DNA from 2 places in the Nocardia sp. NPDC055053 genome. Region 2 is predicted to be linked to the other one. Evidence: predicted binding sites of a transcription regulator. Region 2 holds the regulator's gene; the other holds the start of a gene.
The links. The regulator HspR, encoded in region 2, represses chaperone genes until heat shock. The targets are predictions, from matches to a motif close to ANNTGAGTNNNNNNNACTCANNT.

Region 1 (7,963 bases), on a different contig from region 2:
GACGTCGCCGAGCTGGCCGGTGAGGGTGAGCGAACGCTCGCCCTCGGCGGCATTGGCCTCGATGTAGAGGACATCGCCGCCGGCGCCGGTGACCGCGAGGCCGGTCGCCACGCCGGGGACCGCGGTGCGTTCCACCGAGTCCGGGGTGAAGCGGGGACGGCCGAGGTAGTCGGTCAGGTTGTCGATGTCGACCACGAGACTCGTCAGCTGACCGGCAGGCTGTGGGCCGGACTCGATATCGATGACGTTGTCGTAGCCGAGCTCCGGGTCATAACCGAGCACGGCGCCCTCGCCGAGCGAGCCGTTGTCGACCAGCGTCGTCTTCCCGTCCGGGCGACCGGCGTCGCCGGCGACCAGACGAGTCGCCGCCTTGCGCAAGGCTTTCGCCACGAGTCGCTCCATCTGGCGCACACCGGCTTCCCTGGTGTAGTTCGCCGCGATCTCGCGCAGGGCCGCGTCGGTGATCGAGACCTCCTGCGCGGTCAGCGCGTTGCGTTCCAGCTGCCGTGGCACCAGGAAGTCGCGGGCGATGGCCACCTTGTCGGCCTCGGTGTAGCCGTCGACGGTGATGAGTTCCATCCGGTCCAGCAGCGGGCCGGGGATGGTGTCCATGACATTGGCCGTCGCGATGAACAGCACGTTCGACAGGTCCAGATCCAGATCCAGGTAGTGGTCGCGGAAGGTGTGGTTCTGCGCGGGGTCGAGGACCTCGAGCAGCGCCGCCGCCGGATCACCGCGGAAGTCGGAGCCGACCTTGTCGATCTCGTCGAGCAGGACAACGGGATTCATCGAACCCGCCTCCTTCACCGCGCGCACGATCCGGCCCGGCAGCGCGCCGACGTAGGTGCGGCGGTGGCCCCGGATCTCGGCCTCGTCGCGCACGCCGCCGAGGGCGACGCGAACGAACTTGCGGCCCAGCGCCTTCGCGACGGACTCACCCAGCGAGGTCTTACCGACACCGGGCGGGCCGACCAGCACGAGCACCGCGCCGGAGCCACGTCCACCGACGACCTCGAGCCCACGCGAGGCCCTTCGCGCACGCACCGCCAGGTACTCGACCATGCGGTCCTTCACCTCGTCCAGCCCGTGGTGATCGGCGTCGAGCACGGCGCGCGCGGCCGAGACATCGGTGCTGTCTTCGGTTTTCACCGTCCACGGCAGGTCGAGCACGGTGTCGAGCCAGGTGCGGATCCAGCCCGATTCCGGGCTCTGATCGCTGGCCCGCTCCAGCCTGCCGACCTCGCGCAGCGCCTCGGCGCGCACGTGCTCCGGCAGGTCGGCGTTCTCCACGCGGGTGCGGTAGTCGTCGGCGCCGTCGGGTTCGTCCTCGCCGAGTTCCTTGCGGATGGCGTTGAGCTGCTGGCGCAGCAGGAATTCGCGCTGGCTCTTCTCCATGCCTTCGCGGACGTCCTCGGAGATCTTGTCGGTGACCTCGACCTCCGCGATGTGGTCCTTGATCCACTCGATCTGCTTGGTCAGGCGGACGGCGACGTCCGGGGTCTCCAGCAGTTCGCGCTTCTGTTCGTCGGACAGGTACGGCGCGTAGCCCGCGGTGTCGGCGATGGCGTCCGGCTTGTCGAGCTGGTTGACGATGTCGATGATCTGCCATGCCTCCCGGCGCTGCAGCACCGCGACGACCAGCTTCTTGTACTCGGCGGCGAGTTCGGTGGTCCGCGCGTCCGGCGCGACCTCATCGACCGGTTCGGCCTCCACCCACAGGGCGGCGCCTGGCCCGGTCACGCCGTGCCCGATCCGCGCCCTGCGCTCGGCCTTGAGCACGGCGGCGGGAGCGCCACCGCGCATCCGCCCGACCTGCTCGATCGAGGAGATGACGCCGTAGGAGGCGTACCCCTCGTCGAGCCGGGGCGCGACGAGCACGGCGCCGGTCTTCCCGGCCTGCGCGGCGTCGATGGCGGCCTGCGCGGATTCGTCCAATTCGATGGGCACGACCATGCCCGGCAGCACGATCGGATCGGTGAGGAACAGCACCGGCAGGTTCTGAGCTGTAGTCATGTCGACCCTTCCAAAGTTGAGCTTTGCTGACTCAACCCAAGGCCCTACCTGTTTGTTCCTGCCGGTGCCGTCGTTCACTGACGGCGAACGCAACACGGCCTCCCCGGAAGTGATCCGGGGAGGCCGTGTTGTGCAGGGGAACCGAGCTAGAGATTCGTGGAGCGGAGTTGTTCGGTGGGCGGGTCGTAGGTGCGACGCGCGGTGGAGCCGCCCGCGCTCATGACGCCGAGGACGGCGCCCGCGATGAGCAGGATCGCGGCGAGGATGCCCAGGATGATCGGCAGGGTCTTGCCGAACAGGTCGAGCTTGTCGAGGCTCTCCTGGGTGACGGCCATCTGCGCGTCGATGGTCTCCTCGTCGAACACGAGGTGCGACTTCAGGGCGGTGACATCGACCTGGTTGGCGCTGCGGCCGTAGTACAGGTGGATGGACTCGCCGCCCTTGAGGACCGCGCCGGTCCGCGGCTCGACCCACAGGTCACGGGTGTTGGTGTAGAAGCGGGTCATCGTGACCGGCGCGTCGCCCTCGAGGCCCCACTTGGCGGCGGGGAGGGTGAGCTTGTTGGTCGCGGCGGGGACCACGTCGTTCATGTTCGTCACCGGGATGGTCTGCCGGAAGTGGTAGACCGGCACGCCGTTGATCTCGGACTCCTCGACGAAGTCGATGGGCCGGGTCGAGCGGGCGTTGGTGTCGAAGTAGGGGTACGACTTCTTCTCGGTGCCGATCGGGAAGCGGTACTGCAGACCCTGACGGGTCAGGGCGTCGGCCACCGAGGCGCCCGACTTGTCGACGGTGACCGCGAGCGAACCGTTGGGCGAAGCGTCGACGGGCTGACCCGTCACGCGGTCGATGGTGACCCGGTCGATCGAGGCGGTCAGGATGCCGGTGTCGCCGTCACGGTCGTCGCGACGCAGGGTCTGGCCCGCCTGGACCGTCATCTCGTCGGAGCCCGACGGCTCCTCGACGGTCAGGAAGCGCTGCGAGACGACGGGGACGTTCTTGTCGACCTTGGCCGAGCCCTCCGGCGAGGTCAGCGACTTCGCGTCCAGGACAAGACTTTCCTCGCCCGGCACATTCTTGGCAATCGTGGTGATCCGCAGATCCAGCGGGGTCTTGGCGACCTTGCCGACGGTGTAGGTGGGAATCATGACGGCGGCCGCGAGCAGCAGCGCGCCGAGTCCGACGAGAATGCAGGCGATCATCCTGCGCCCGCTGTTCATCGGCTTCCGTACTGCACGTTGCCGAGCACCGAGGAGCCCGGGTCAGCGGTGGTCTCGGGTGCTGGGATCGAATTCTGTTGCGCGCCTGCGGTGATGCCGAGCACGGCAATCACCCCGAGGATCGCGCCGGCCAGACCGCTGATCAGGCCGGGGACGGCAAACTTCATAGATCGAAACTCCAATATCCGGCGTCGGCTCAAGCGACGGAGAAGAACCCGATGGTCGGGGCGAACGAGCAGGTCCGGTCACCGTCGGCGGTGGTCGTGGTGAGCGAACCGGTGATCACCGCGGCGACCCGGCCCGAACCGGTGTCGGCGATGGCGGACAGGGTGGCCGGTCCGTCCGGGTTGATTCCGGCCGCGGTGGTGAGCGGCTGGTTGCCGGTGCGCCGGTTGTCCAGGTTGACCCACTGCACCGTCATCGGCGGGTTCTGCGCGACGGTGGGCGTTTTGGTACCCAGCGCGGTGAAGACGAAACCGGTCTGGCCCGCGGCGGGCCCCGGCGGCGGCAGCTCGGCCGGGCCGGGTACGGCCAGCGCGGTGCCGACGGAATCGGAGGTCGGGCCGATGCAGCCCTTGCCGATGGTCGGGTAGAGGAACTGCGCGATCCGTGGACCGTCGGACGGCGGGAGCTCGGGGCCGCCACCGCCGCTGCCGTCGAGGAAGGTGATGACCTTCTCGAGCGTCGCCTTGACCTGCGCGGGGATGCCCGGAGTGGCGAGCAGCACGCGCGCCTGGGCCAAGATCGCGGCCTGCGCACCGTCGGCGATGGGGGCGGGAGCGGAGATGGCGCTTACGATCGACGGTGCCAGCGCGGCCAGCGTCTCGGAGGGAACGTTCTCCGCGATCGCCGGGACGCTCGGCTGAGCCGCAGGCCGCGGGGCAGCCATGGTCGATGCCGGTGCGGCGAGTGAGGCACTCACCGCTAGTACGAGAGCGGACAATGCGGTCCGCGAGCCTCGGGTGCGCAGCACTGGTCAGCCGTCCTTCTTTGTGGGGATTGGTTGGAGCAGTCCGGAAAGGTATATGTGATCCCGGGTTTCAGATACATTGGAGAGGTGACTACAGCGGACAGGCGGTATGGGGGTCGTACAGTCGTCGCGCGTAAAGCCGAACGGCGCCAGCGGTTCCTGGAAGCAGCGACGCGAATCTTCGCCGAACGCGGGTACGTCACGTGCTCGCTCGCCGAGGTGTGCGCGGCGGCCGGGCTGTCCAAGCGGCAGTTCTACGAGGAGTTCGAGACCCGCGAGGACGTGCTCATCGCGGCCTACGACCGCATCCAGGACGATGCGGCGGCCGCGGTCGCCACGGCGGTGGTCGACCACGCCGACCCGGAGTCCGCGCTGCGCGCCGGCCTGGCCGCCTACCTGGAATCGCTCAGCTCCGACCCGTACCGCGCGCAGCTGGCGCTGATCGAGGTGATCGGGGTCAGCGACCGGATGGAGAACCATCGCCGGGAGCGGCGCCACGCCTGGTCGGCGCTGATCCAGACCGCGCTGGCCGTGAAGGGCGTCCGGCTGCGCGGCGACGCACAGCTCGCTACGGGACTGCTCACCGGCGCGGTCAACGGAGTCGCGCACGAATGGCTGCTGCTCGACGCGCGCCCGCCGGTCGGCGAGCTGGTCGACCTGCTGACCGCCGCAGCGCTCGCGCTGGTCGATCAGTACTGATTTCCGCGCAACCGCCGGGAGGGTGGCAACTTCACGCACTTGCCGCTTGCTCAACACACTCCCTCTCCGGACATTGTGAGACCGGACGGCTTCACAGTGTGGGACGAGAGTCTGGCATAGTAGTGACCCAGATCGCAACGGCTGAAACTTTGCGATCGGCATCACCTGGGGGGATGTGCTGGTCACGGGTCCAAACAAGCTCGTGGTGGTAGTGAACCACCACCGGCCTCGCGGGGTGTCCGGTTCGCCGTTTCACACCCTGCGGTACGTGGTCGGCAATCGACCGGCAACCGGCGATCAGGACTTCCGCAGGACGCCCGCGATGGTGCCGCCGAATGCGCCCGGCGTGCTGTAGGCGATGCTGCCGTCCGGTCGCAGAGTGACCGTCGATGTCGCGCCCTCGTCGAGGCAGCCGCCCGCGCTGTCGCCGGTCAGCTTCGCCAGGAAGACGAGGCGGTCGGTGGTGGCCTCGACCAGGGTCTCCGACCGCTCACAGCGCTCACCGGAGATCATGCCGGTGTTCGACGCGGTGGCCACCTGCTGCCCGACCTCGCCGTCCCCGATGGTCAGCTCGATCGCGAAGCGCACCGGACCGTCCGACGCCTGCCCCTGCCAGCTGCCGACGAAGGCGCTGGGGACCGTGGTGGCCGGGGCGCCGGGGGCGGTCGGCGCGTCCGTGTCCGCGGCGGCCGTCGTCGAGATGGTCACGCCGCCCGCATCGGGCTGGCCGCGCAGCTGGACGCCGATCAGGAACGCACCCGCCGCCACCGCGATCGCGACAGTGACCGCCGCGGCCACGAGGAGGTTGCGGGTGCGGGAGTTCGTCGGCGGGATCGGATGCTGTCCCGAGACGGCATCCGGCTGGGGCCTCGCCATGTGCCAGCCTGTCGGCGTCATGGTGGGGTCGCCGGCTCCGCCGACCGGCGGACGGACAGTCGCATACGGCGCGGGGGTGTACCCGCCGACGTTCGCCGCCGTCAGGGGAGCGCCAGGTCGCGGCGTATGGCCGCCGGTCGCCGCAGGCAGGGCAACCCCGGGGGACGCCGTATGCCCGCCGGACGCCGCTGACGGGACAGCGCCGGGGAACGCCGTATGCCCGCCGGTCGCCGCAGGCAGGACAGCGCCGGTGCCAGCCGGGTTCGACGTCGAGGTATCCGGCGTGCCGAGGCCGGGTGGGAAATCGGCCGGGCCGGAATCCAGGTCGAGCAGGCGCACCGCTCGCATGCTGACCTCCTCGAGCACCGCGGGCGGCAGCCACCCGGATCGCTCGGGTATGCCGATTCCGGCGAGCTCGGCCAGGACTTCCCGCGGTGTCGGCCTGGCGGCGGCGTCCTTGGCGACGCAGGCCGCGACCAGCGGGCGCAGCGACGGCGGCAGGCCCTCCAGGCGCGGCTCCTCGTAGACGATCCGCCACAGCATCTGCACGATCTCGGCGGTGCCGAACGGGCCGTGCCCGGAGGCGGCGAAGGTCAGCACACCGCCGAGCGCGAATACATCGCAGGCGGGGCCGAGCGGTTCGCCGGTGACCTGCTCCGGACACATGAAACCCGGTGAGCCGATGACCTTTCCGGTGGTGGTGAGCGCGGTGTCCTCGACCGCTCGCGCGATGCCGAAGTCGACCACCTTGGGTCCGTCGACGGCCAGCAGCACATTCGACGGCTTCAGATCGCGATGCACAACGCCCGCACCGTGAATCGCGACGAGCGCTTCGGCCAACCCGTGGCCGAGGGCGAGCAGCGACGGTTCGGCGAAGGGCCCGTATCGGGCCACCGCGTCCGAGAGCGCAAGTCCGGCAACGTAACCGGTGGCCAGCCAGGGCGGATCGGCGTCGACGTCGGCGTCGAGCACCGGCGCGGTGAACGCCCCACCGACCCGTCGCGCCGCGGCCACCTCCCGGCGGAACCTGACCCGGAATTCGGCGTCGCCCAGCAGATCCGGCCGGATCACCTTCACCGCGACGGTGCGCCCGCCCGCGTTGCGGCCCAGATACACCTTGCCCATGCCACCGGCGCCGAGGACGCCGAGCAACCGGTACGCCCCGATCTGGCGTGGATCATCGCTGCCGAGGGGTTGCATCGCGTGGGGGTCCTTCGAAAATCGGCTGAGCCTGCCCGGTCACTCTAACCGCAAAATCCGGCGCCGAACTGGGCTCGTGACCAGCCGCCGCCTGGGCAAACGGGGTCCCGAGGCCGTACCCCGTCGCGACGGGTCAGAATGTGATTTCGTTATCCTCACGTTCTTCACGTTCTTCGCGCGTCAGCACTAGGGGGCTCCTCGATGACCACACTGGCCTCCGGACTCTTCATCGATTGGGAAGAGCTGACAGGGCAGTCGAAATTCGTGGTCGAGCTGGTAAGTTTCCCGATCTTCTGCGCGGTGGCGGGCTGGCTCACCAACTGGACCGGCGTGCTCATGCTGTTCTGGCCGCTGCATTTCAAGGGCTTCCGGGTACCGATGCTGCACGTCCTCTACCCGTATCTGCCGCGCCGGGTCCAGGTGCTGCCGACCTTCTCCGGCGACGGGCGCAGGCTCGGCTTCCAGGGCTTCATCCCCGCCCGCGCCGAGAAGATGGCGAGTATCTGCGTCGACAAGGCGCTGATGCGCATCGGCAGCCCGCGCGATTTCATCCATGAACTCGATCTGGACGGTATCGGCGATTATCTCGCCGAACGGGCCCGCGACCAGGTGCAACCCATCGTCGACGAGATCATGTACCGGGAGAATCCCGATCTGTGGCGCTCGCTGCCGCGGCCGGTGAAGCAGGCCGTCTACCAGCGGGTCGACCGGCAGCTGCCCGCGCTGGGCCGGCGCGCGTTCGCGAGCCTGGGCGACAACATCGACCAGCTGCTCGACGTCAAGAACTTCGTGATCAGGTACCTGGAGAAGAACCCGACCATTCTCAAGGACCTCACCACCACCATCGCCGCGCCGGAACTGAAGTTCATGGCGCGGATCGGCCTGCTCGGCGCGCCGTTCGGCCTGGTGCTGGCGCTGTACCTGCACGTGCACTCGCAGATCCCGTACTGGGGGCTGGTGCCCGCGTGGGTGATCGTGCTGCTGG
Region 2 (7,963 bases):
GCGCGCGCTCAGAACAGTGGGTCGTGGCGGATCGACTTGGCCTGGGTGCCCGCGGCCATCAGGCGGAACTTGGTGGTCTGCACCATCGATGGCGATCCGACGATCTGCACATCGCGATCCGCCCACGAGCCGTAGCTGGCGACGACCTTGCCGATCTGGCCGGTCATTCGCGGTTCGAGGCCGGGTAGGTCGCCCTGCGGTTCGCCGGACTCGTAGTACCACCAGGGGTTCTCGTCGTTCTCGGTGACGGGGGTGACCGAGAGCCACTTGTTGGCCATGGCCAGCTGGCTCAGGACCTGGAGGTCGTAGAGGTCGCACGGGTGGTGGCCACCGACGAACAGGTGGACCTTCGGGTTGACGCGGCGCTGGGCCATCGCCATGATCTGGGCGCGCAGCGGCGCGATGCCGGTGCCGCAGCCGACCATCAGCATCTTGCGCTTGGTGTTGCGCGGCACGCCGAGGCCGCCGAGCGGTGAGCCGAGCAGCCACTGGTCGCCGACGGCGGTGTGCGAGACCATGGACGGGCTGACCCAGCCGCCGAGCACGCTGCGCACGTGGAACTCGATCTCGCCGTTGGCATTCGCGGGGTTGGCCGGGGAGAGGTAACGCCACATGCGGGGCCGCGCCGGTATCTGCACGCTGAGGTACTGACCCGCGGCGTACTGCATCGGCTGGTCGAGCTGGACGCGGATGACGGCCAGGTTGCGCAGCACCTCGCGGCGTTCGACGACCCTCGCGGACCATGCCGCAGGCGTCGTCTCCTTGTCGGCGGCGCTGATCATCGCGCCGCTGATGGTGGCCAGGCCCTCGTCCCAGGCGGTGGCGACCTCGTCGGTCCACATCTCGGTGCCGGCGAACTGGCGCATGGCCGACTTCAGCGAGTTGGCCACCGCGACATAGTGGGCGGGCTGCACACCGTACTTGCGGTGATCGCGCCCGAGCTGGGCGAGGAAAGGCAGCAGCTTGTCCGGCTCTTCCAGCCGGTCCAGCGCGTAGCCGATCGCCGAGACGAGCCGTTCACGCTGGGAATCCATGGCCGCCGGGAAGTAGTCACGGATGCCTGGATAGTCCGTGAACAGGATCGAGTAGAACGACCTGGCTAGCTTCTCGGGCCCACCGTCTTCCGCAGCAACCGCCTTGAACGTAGTACGGATCAAAGCGACAGTCCGCGAATCCATATGTGTCACAACCTCGTTTCGCCATCGAACGCTAGCCGCGCCGGCGAGTGACGGGCTGGGAGGACACTCGTCAGCAGCCGATGCGAGAAGTCTAGGCGAGGTTTGCCAGCTTAGGAATCGTACTCTTAAACATCACGCATGTAATTCGTTTAAAACCGGTCGGTACCTGATCAGTACCAGCTAAAAACATACCAGTGGACCGTGAATCCTGGGTGAACATGACCCTAAGATTCCCCACCCTTCCCGGCAATTGCCGCAATAGCGACCCAATGTGCCTGGTAGAGCGACCTTTCCGCTACGAACCCAGCACGCTCCGGTCCGACGCGCCGTGCCACGACACGCGGGGAGGGTGTGCCGGAGTGGCTGGTCGACGACGGAGAATTGGCCTCCGATCGAGCCGAATTCAGCGTCCCACCAGCAACCTTTCGTGATGATCCCGAGATATATGCCCACCTCAGAGCCCTGCGGCCGTACAAGCCCCGGCCAAGCTCACGAATAAATAGGTTGCTGAATAGTCACCAGCCGATCGCCGGGGATTGACCGGGCACGATCGAGCCCCCGGGCCGCGTCCGCCGGAGCGGGATCGCGAGCCGGGGGCTCGGGCGAATCGTGGAACTCTACCGCCGGTGCCGCGGCTGCCACACCACGAGCGCGGTACTGCGCTGGGGCGGCGACAGGTCGGGCCGGTAGCCCGCCCGCAACCGCTCCAGCTCCGCGCTCATCTCCTCGACGCGCTGCTGTAGCGCCTCGACCTGATTGGTGAGCTCGATGATGCGCTTGATGCCCGCGAGGTTGACACCCTCGTCCTGCGACAGCCGCTGCACCTCGCGCAGCAGCTCGACGTCGCGGGTCGAGTAACGGCGCCCGCCACCCGAAGTGCGTTGGGGCGTGACCAAACCCAGCCGGTCATAGGTGCGCAATGTCTGCGCGTGCATACCCGCCAGCTGAGCCGCCACCGAGATCATGAAGAACTCGGCACGCGAGGTCCCACCCGACGCGGACTTCGGATCCGGTATCGGATTTGCGCCTCTCCCGGCGCCCTCAGTGGTCACGCTGCGCTACCTCCTCCGGGCGCTGAGCTCGATGCGCGGGGCCATCAAGCACCCGCCCATCCCGCACGCGGATCGAAGCCACCGGACTTCTCCGCCTCCTGGTAGCGCTTGAGCGCCTCGGTGGCGTCGGAGTCCAGGTTCTGCGGAACCGCGACCTTCACCGTGACCAGCAGGTCACCGGCGCCGCCCGCCGCGCCGCGCTTGGGCACACCACGACCGCGTACCCGCAGGATACGCCCGTCGGCGGTGCCCGGCGGCACCTTCACGCCGACCCGGCCGTCCAGCGTCGGCACGGAAACAGTTGTCCCCAGCACCAATTCGCTGTAGCTCACCGGGAGCACCAGGGTCAGGTCGTCGCCCTGGCGGCCGAACACCTTGTCCTGGCTGACGTGCACGGTCACGTAGAGATCGCCCGAGGGCGCCCCACGCAGGCCCGCTTCGCCCTGCCCGGCCAACCGGATCTTCTGCCCGTCACTGACACCGGGCGGGATACGGACGGTGATGGTGCGGGTGCGGTTCTGGATGCCGGTGCCCGAGCAGTCGGTGCACGGGTCGTCGATGATCGACCCGGTGCCGCGGCAGTCGTCGCAGGGCTCGCTGAAACCGAACGCGCCCTGATTACGGCTGACCACGCCGGAACCGTTGCAGTGCGGACACACTCGCGGGCTGGTGCCCGGCTTGGCGCCGCTGCCGTGACACGTGGTGCACGGCGACGGACTGGTCATCCGCAGCGGGACGGTGACACCCTGGGCCGCCTCGCGGAAGCCCAGCGTCGTCTCGGTCTCCACATCGGCGCCACGGCGCGGACGGCTGGAACCGCGCGCGCCACCCCGGTTGAACAGGCCGCCGAGCAGATCGCCGAGCCCGCCGTCGCCCGCGGCGCCCGCGCCACCGGCCTGACCGAAGATGTCACCGATGTTGAAGTCCTGCGAGAAGCCGCCGCCGGCACCGGGTGTGAACCCGCCGCCGTAGCCGCGACCGCCACCGCCCGCGAACAGGCGGCGCGTCTCGTCGTACTCCTTGCGCTTGGCCGGATCCGACAGCACGGCATTGGCCTCGCTGACCGCCTTGAACCGCTCCTCCGCCTTGGTGTCACCCGGGTTGGAGTCCGGGTGCAGGTCACGAGCGAGCTTGCGGTAGGCCTTCTTGATCTCGTCCTGCGAGGCGCCGGAGGAGACACCCAGCTCCTTGTAGAAGTCCTTTTCGATCCACTCCCGTTGGCTCACCGGGCATCTCCTCCTCTCGCGTCCTTATTGGTCGTCGCCGTCGGCATCCGAATCCGATGCCCCCACGGCCTCGGCATCGGTTACCCCGACCAGCGCGTGCCGAAGCACCCGTTCGCCGAACCGATAGCCCTTGCGCATCACAACGCCGATGACCGGATCGGTGCCCGAGCCCTCGTGCTGCACTGCCTCGTGCAGCGTCGGGTCGAACGACTCACCGATCGCGCCGAACTCGACGAGACCCTGCTTGGTGAGCGCGGTCTCCAGCTTGTCGGCGACGGCCTTGAGCGGGCCGGTCTCCAGGTCGCCGTGCGCCCTGGCGCGGTCCAGATCGTCGAGCACACCGAGCAACTCGGTCACCACCGCGGCCTTGGCCGCGTCGATGTTGGCCTGACGATCCCGCTCGACCCGGCGGCGGTAGTTCGCGTATTCCGCGGTCAACCGCTGCAGGTCGGCGGTGCGCTCGGCCAGCTCGTCGCTGACCGGCGCCTCGGCCTCGCCGTCACCGGAGGGCTCCGCCACCTCGGCGGTGGAGTCTGTCTCGGTGTCTTCGACGATGTCTTCGATCAGCTCCTGCTCGGAGTTGGCCTCGGTCACTTCTTCTCCGTGTCCACCGGCTCGTCGACAACCTCGGCGTCGACGACCTGGTCGTCGTCGGCCTGGCTCGGGCCCGCGCCGTTACCGGACTGGCCCTCGGCGGCACCGGCCTCGTAGAGCGCCTGGCCAAGGGCCTGCGACTCGGTGGCCAGCTTCTCCACGGCGGACTTCACCGCGGCGATGTCGGTACCGGCGAGTGCCGTGTTGGCCTCGGCGATAGCCTCCTCGACCTTGGACTTCACGTCCGCGGGCACCTTGTCCTCGTTGTCCTTGATGAACTTCTCGGTCTGGTGCACCAGCGACTCGGCCTGGTTGCGGGTCTCGGCCTCCTCGCGGCGGGCCTTGTCCTCGGCGGCGTGCGCCTCGGCATCCTTGACCATCCGGTCGATCTCTTCCTTGGACAGGCCGGAGCCGTCCTGGATCTTGATCTTGTTTTCCTTGCCGGTGCCCTTGTCCTTGGCGGTCACGTGCACGATGCCGTTGGCGTCGATGTCGAAGGTGACCTCGATCTGTGGCACGCCACGCGGGGCCGGGGGCAGGCCGGTCAGCTCGAAGGAGCCGAGCAGCTTGTTGTGCGAGGCGATCTCGCGCTCACCCTGGAACACCTGGATCTGCACCGAAGGCTGGTTGTCGTCAGCGGTGGTGAAGGTTTCCGAACGCTTGGTCGGGATGGTGGTGTTGCGCTCGATGAGCTTGGTCATCACGCCACCCTTGGTCTCGATGCCCAGCGACAGCGGGGTGACATCGAGCAGCAGGACGTCCTTGACCTCACCCTTGAGCACACCGGCCTGCAGGGCGGCGCCGACGGCGACGACCTCGTCCGGGTTCACGCCCTTGTTCGGCTCACGGCCACCGGTCAGTTCCTTGACCAGGTCGGAGACGGCGGGCATACGGGTGGAGCCACCGACGAGCACGACGTGGTCGATGTCGGCCACGTTGATACCGGCGTCCTTGATGACGGACTGGAACGGCGCGCGGGTGCGATCCAGCAGATCGGAGGTGATCTTCTGGAACTCGGCGCGGGTCAGCTGCTCGTCGAGGAACAGCGGGTTCTTGTCCGCGTCGACGGTGATGTAGGGCAGGTTGATCGAGGTGCTCTGGCTGGAGGACAGCTCGATCTTCGCCTTCTCGGCGGCCTCGCGCAGACGCTGCAGCGCCATCTTGTCCTTGGTCAGGTCGATGCCAGAGCTGGCCTTGAACTTGTCGACCAGCCAGGTCACGACGCGCTCGTCCCAGTCGTCGCCACCGAGGTGGTTGTCACCGGAGGTCGCGCGGACCTCGACGACGCCCTCGCCGATTTCCAGCAGCGAGACGTCGAAGGTGCCGCCACCGAGGTCGAAGACCAGGATGGTCTGCTCTTTGTCGCCCTTGTCCAGGCCGTACGCCAGCGCGGCCGCGGTGGGCTCGTTGACGATGCGCAGCACGTTCAGGCCCGCGATCTGGCCCGCTTCCTTGGTGGCCTGACGCTGGGCGTCTTCGAAGTAGGCCGGGACGGTGATGACCGCGTCGGTGATCTCCTCACCGAGGTAGGCCTCGGCGTCGCGCTTCAGCTTCATCAGCGTGCGCGCGGAGATCTCCTGCGAGGTGTACTTCTTGCCGTCGATCTCGGTGCTCCAGTCGGTGCCGACGTGGCGCTTGACCGAGCGGATCGTGCGGTCGACGTTGGTGACGGCCTGGTTCTTCGCAGGCTGGCCGACGAGGACCTCGCCGTTCTTCGCGAACGCGACGATCGAAGGGGTGGTGCGCGAGCCTTCCGAGTTCGCGACGACGACCGGCTCGCCGCCTTCGAGAACGGCGACGACCGAGTTCGTGGTCCCGAGGTCGATTCCGACCGCACGAGCCATAGTGATTTCCTCCTGTGTGACGTACTTGGGGCATAGTCTCAGCAACGCTGAGTGTGGTGGGCTCAATCCTGCCTTTCGAGGCCTCCGGGCGTCAACCCGAACTTGAGTCCATCACACTCAACGTCGTTGATCAGCACAACCGGTAGCTGCGGCGATTCATTCCCGCCACCCGAAAAATCTTTTCGGCCCCCGGGCCATTCTTGCCACGACCCCACTCAACCGCAGCTCTGCCGCTATCCGTGTCGCGTGGGTTTGACGAAGGCGGTTGTCGCCAGGGCGAGGACGAGTAGGGCCGCGCACAGGTAGCTCGACACCTCGATACCCGCTGCCATGGCTGCCCGTGCCGCCTCGGCGATGGGGGGTGCGTCTTCGGCGAGAGCTGGGATCATCGATCCGGCGCTGTCGGTGACTGTCGAGGTCAGCTGGTGTGCTTCGGATTCGGACAGTCCCGTGTCGGTCAGGCGGTCGCGCAGGCCGGTGCCGAGAGTGCTGAAGAAGACGGTGGTGAGGACGGCGATGCCGAGGGCCGAGCCGAGTTCGCGTGCGGCGCTCTGGATTCCCGAGCCCTGGCCCGCGCTCTCGGCGGGGACGTCGGCGAGCACGACATTGGTGACCTGGGCGGTGGCGAAGCCGACGCCGATGCCGTAGACGAACAGGGCTATGGCGATCGACCACCAGCTGCTGTCTGCCGCGGCGCACAGGCCGAGCAGGGCGAGACCGGCGGCTTCCAGCAGCAAGCCGATCCTGACCTGGCCCAGCGCCGAGACCGTCAACGAGAAACTCGCGCCGCTGGCGACGAAACTGCCGATCGCGAGCGGGACCAGCGCCAAGCCCGCCTGCAGGGCGGTGTAGTCGAGGGCGAACTGCATCCACAGCGGCAGGACCGCGATGATGCCGAATTCACCGAGGCCGACGAGCAGGGTCACCACATTGCCCTTGCGGAACGAGTCGATAGAGAACAGCCGCACATCGAGCAGGGGCTGTTCGTCCGCGAGCCTCGCTTGCCTGCGCCAGAACATCCCGAGCGCGAGGATCGCACCGGCCAGTGCGACGAGCACCGGCGACGGTCCACTGCGCCAGGCGAATTCACCGATACTCAGAGGTTCGGTGACGATCAGCCAGCCGTAGTGACGGCCTTCGATCAGGGCGAAGGCGAGCAGGCCGAGGCCGAGTGCCGACTGCGCGGCGCCGAGCCAGTCCACGCGGCCGGCCGAGCCCGGCGACACCGGGAGATAGATCAGCACCGCGGCCATGATCAGCGCGACCATCGGGATGTTGACACCGAAGGCCCAGCGCCAGGAGAAGTCGGCGAGCCAGCCGCCGAGCAGCGGGCCGACCGCGGCGGCCGCGCCGATCGTGGATCCCCAGATCGCGAAGGCCTGTCCGCGCGCCTTTCCGGTGAACGCGGAATTCACCAGGGCAAGGGAGGTCGGCAGGATCATCGCCCCGCCGATGCCCTGCAGGAAGCGCGCCAGGATCAGCAGGCCGCCGCTCGGGGCGAGCGCGGCGAGCAGGCTCGTCACGCCGAAGACGACGAGACCGATCAGGAACAGTGCGCGTGCGCCGTAGAGGTCGCTGAGCCTGCCGGTGAGCAGCAGGAGCGCCGCGAAGACGATCGCGTAGGACTCCTGGATCCATTGCGCCTGAATCGAAGTGATCGCGAGGTCGTCGACGATCGGCGCGACGATCACGTTCACGATCGTCAGGTCGACCACGATCAACGCGACGCCGAGCGAGACGGCGATCAGTCCCAGCCACAACCGCAGCGATGGTGTCTCGGTTCCGGTCTGCAATTTACCTCCATCATCAAGTGACTTTATGATGAAGGTAAATTGCAGCCGGTAGGTTGTCAATCGGGCAGCGAACGAGAGGACGACATGGCGAAGACATCCGGCGATGTCGCGAGGCAGCGGCAGCGGCTCGCCGCCGGGCTCATCGGTTACGGCGCGAGCTTCACCGAACTGGGCCGCCGGTTCGCCGAGACTCTCGGCGTGCACTCGACCGACGCCTTCGCGCTGATGGAGATCGCCGCCGCCGAGGCAGCGGGCACTCCGCTGTCCCCCGCGCTG

Region 1: the regulator HspR is predicted to act here: its motif matches at 2,028-2,050, upstream of lon (endopeptidase La).

Annotation. Positions count from the first base shown of each region.
Region 1 is NZ_JBSGVD010000009.1:1,575-9,537, reverse strand. Features, by position in the region: gene lon (endopeptidase La) at 1-2,013, opposite strand, end outside; gene ACWF82_RS11685 (DUF3068 domain-containing protein) at 2,160-3,233, opposite strand; gene ACWF82_RS11680 (DUF2613 domain-containing protein) at 3,230-3,400, opposite strand; gene ACWF82_RS11675 (Rv1157c family protein) at 3,430-4,206, opposite strand; gene ACWF82_RS11670 (TetR/AcrR family transcriptional regulator) at 4,291-4,902, shown strand; gene ACWF82_RS11665 (protein kinase domain-containing protein) at 5,200-6,978, opposite strand; gene ACWF82_RS11660 (hypothetical protein) at 7,180-7,963, shown strand, end outside.
Region 2 is NZ_JBSGVD010000026.1:20,298-28,260, reverse strand. Features, by position in the region: gene ACWF82_RS24220 (globin domain-containing protein) at 9-1,178, opposite strand; gene ACWF82_RS24215 (heat shock protein transcriptional repressor HspR) at 1,796-2,143, opposite strand; gene dnaJ (molecular chaperone DnaJ) at 2,275-3,456, opposite strand; gene grpE (nucleotide exchange factor GrpE) at 3,481-4,050, opposite strand; gene dnaK (molecular chaperone DnaK) at 4,047-5,894, opposite strand; gene ACWF82_RS24195 (DHA2 family efflux MFS transporter permease subunit) at 6,128-7,687, opposite strand; gene ACWF82_RS24190 (MarR family winged helix-turn-helix transcriptional regulator) at 7,772-7,963, shown strand, end outside.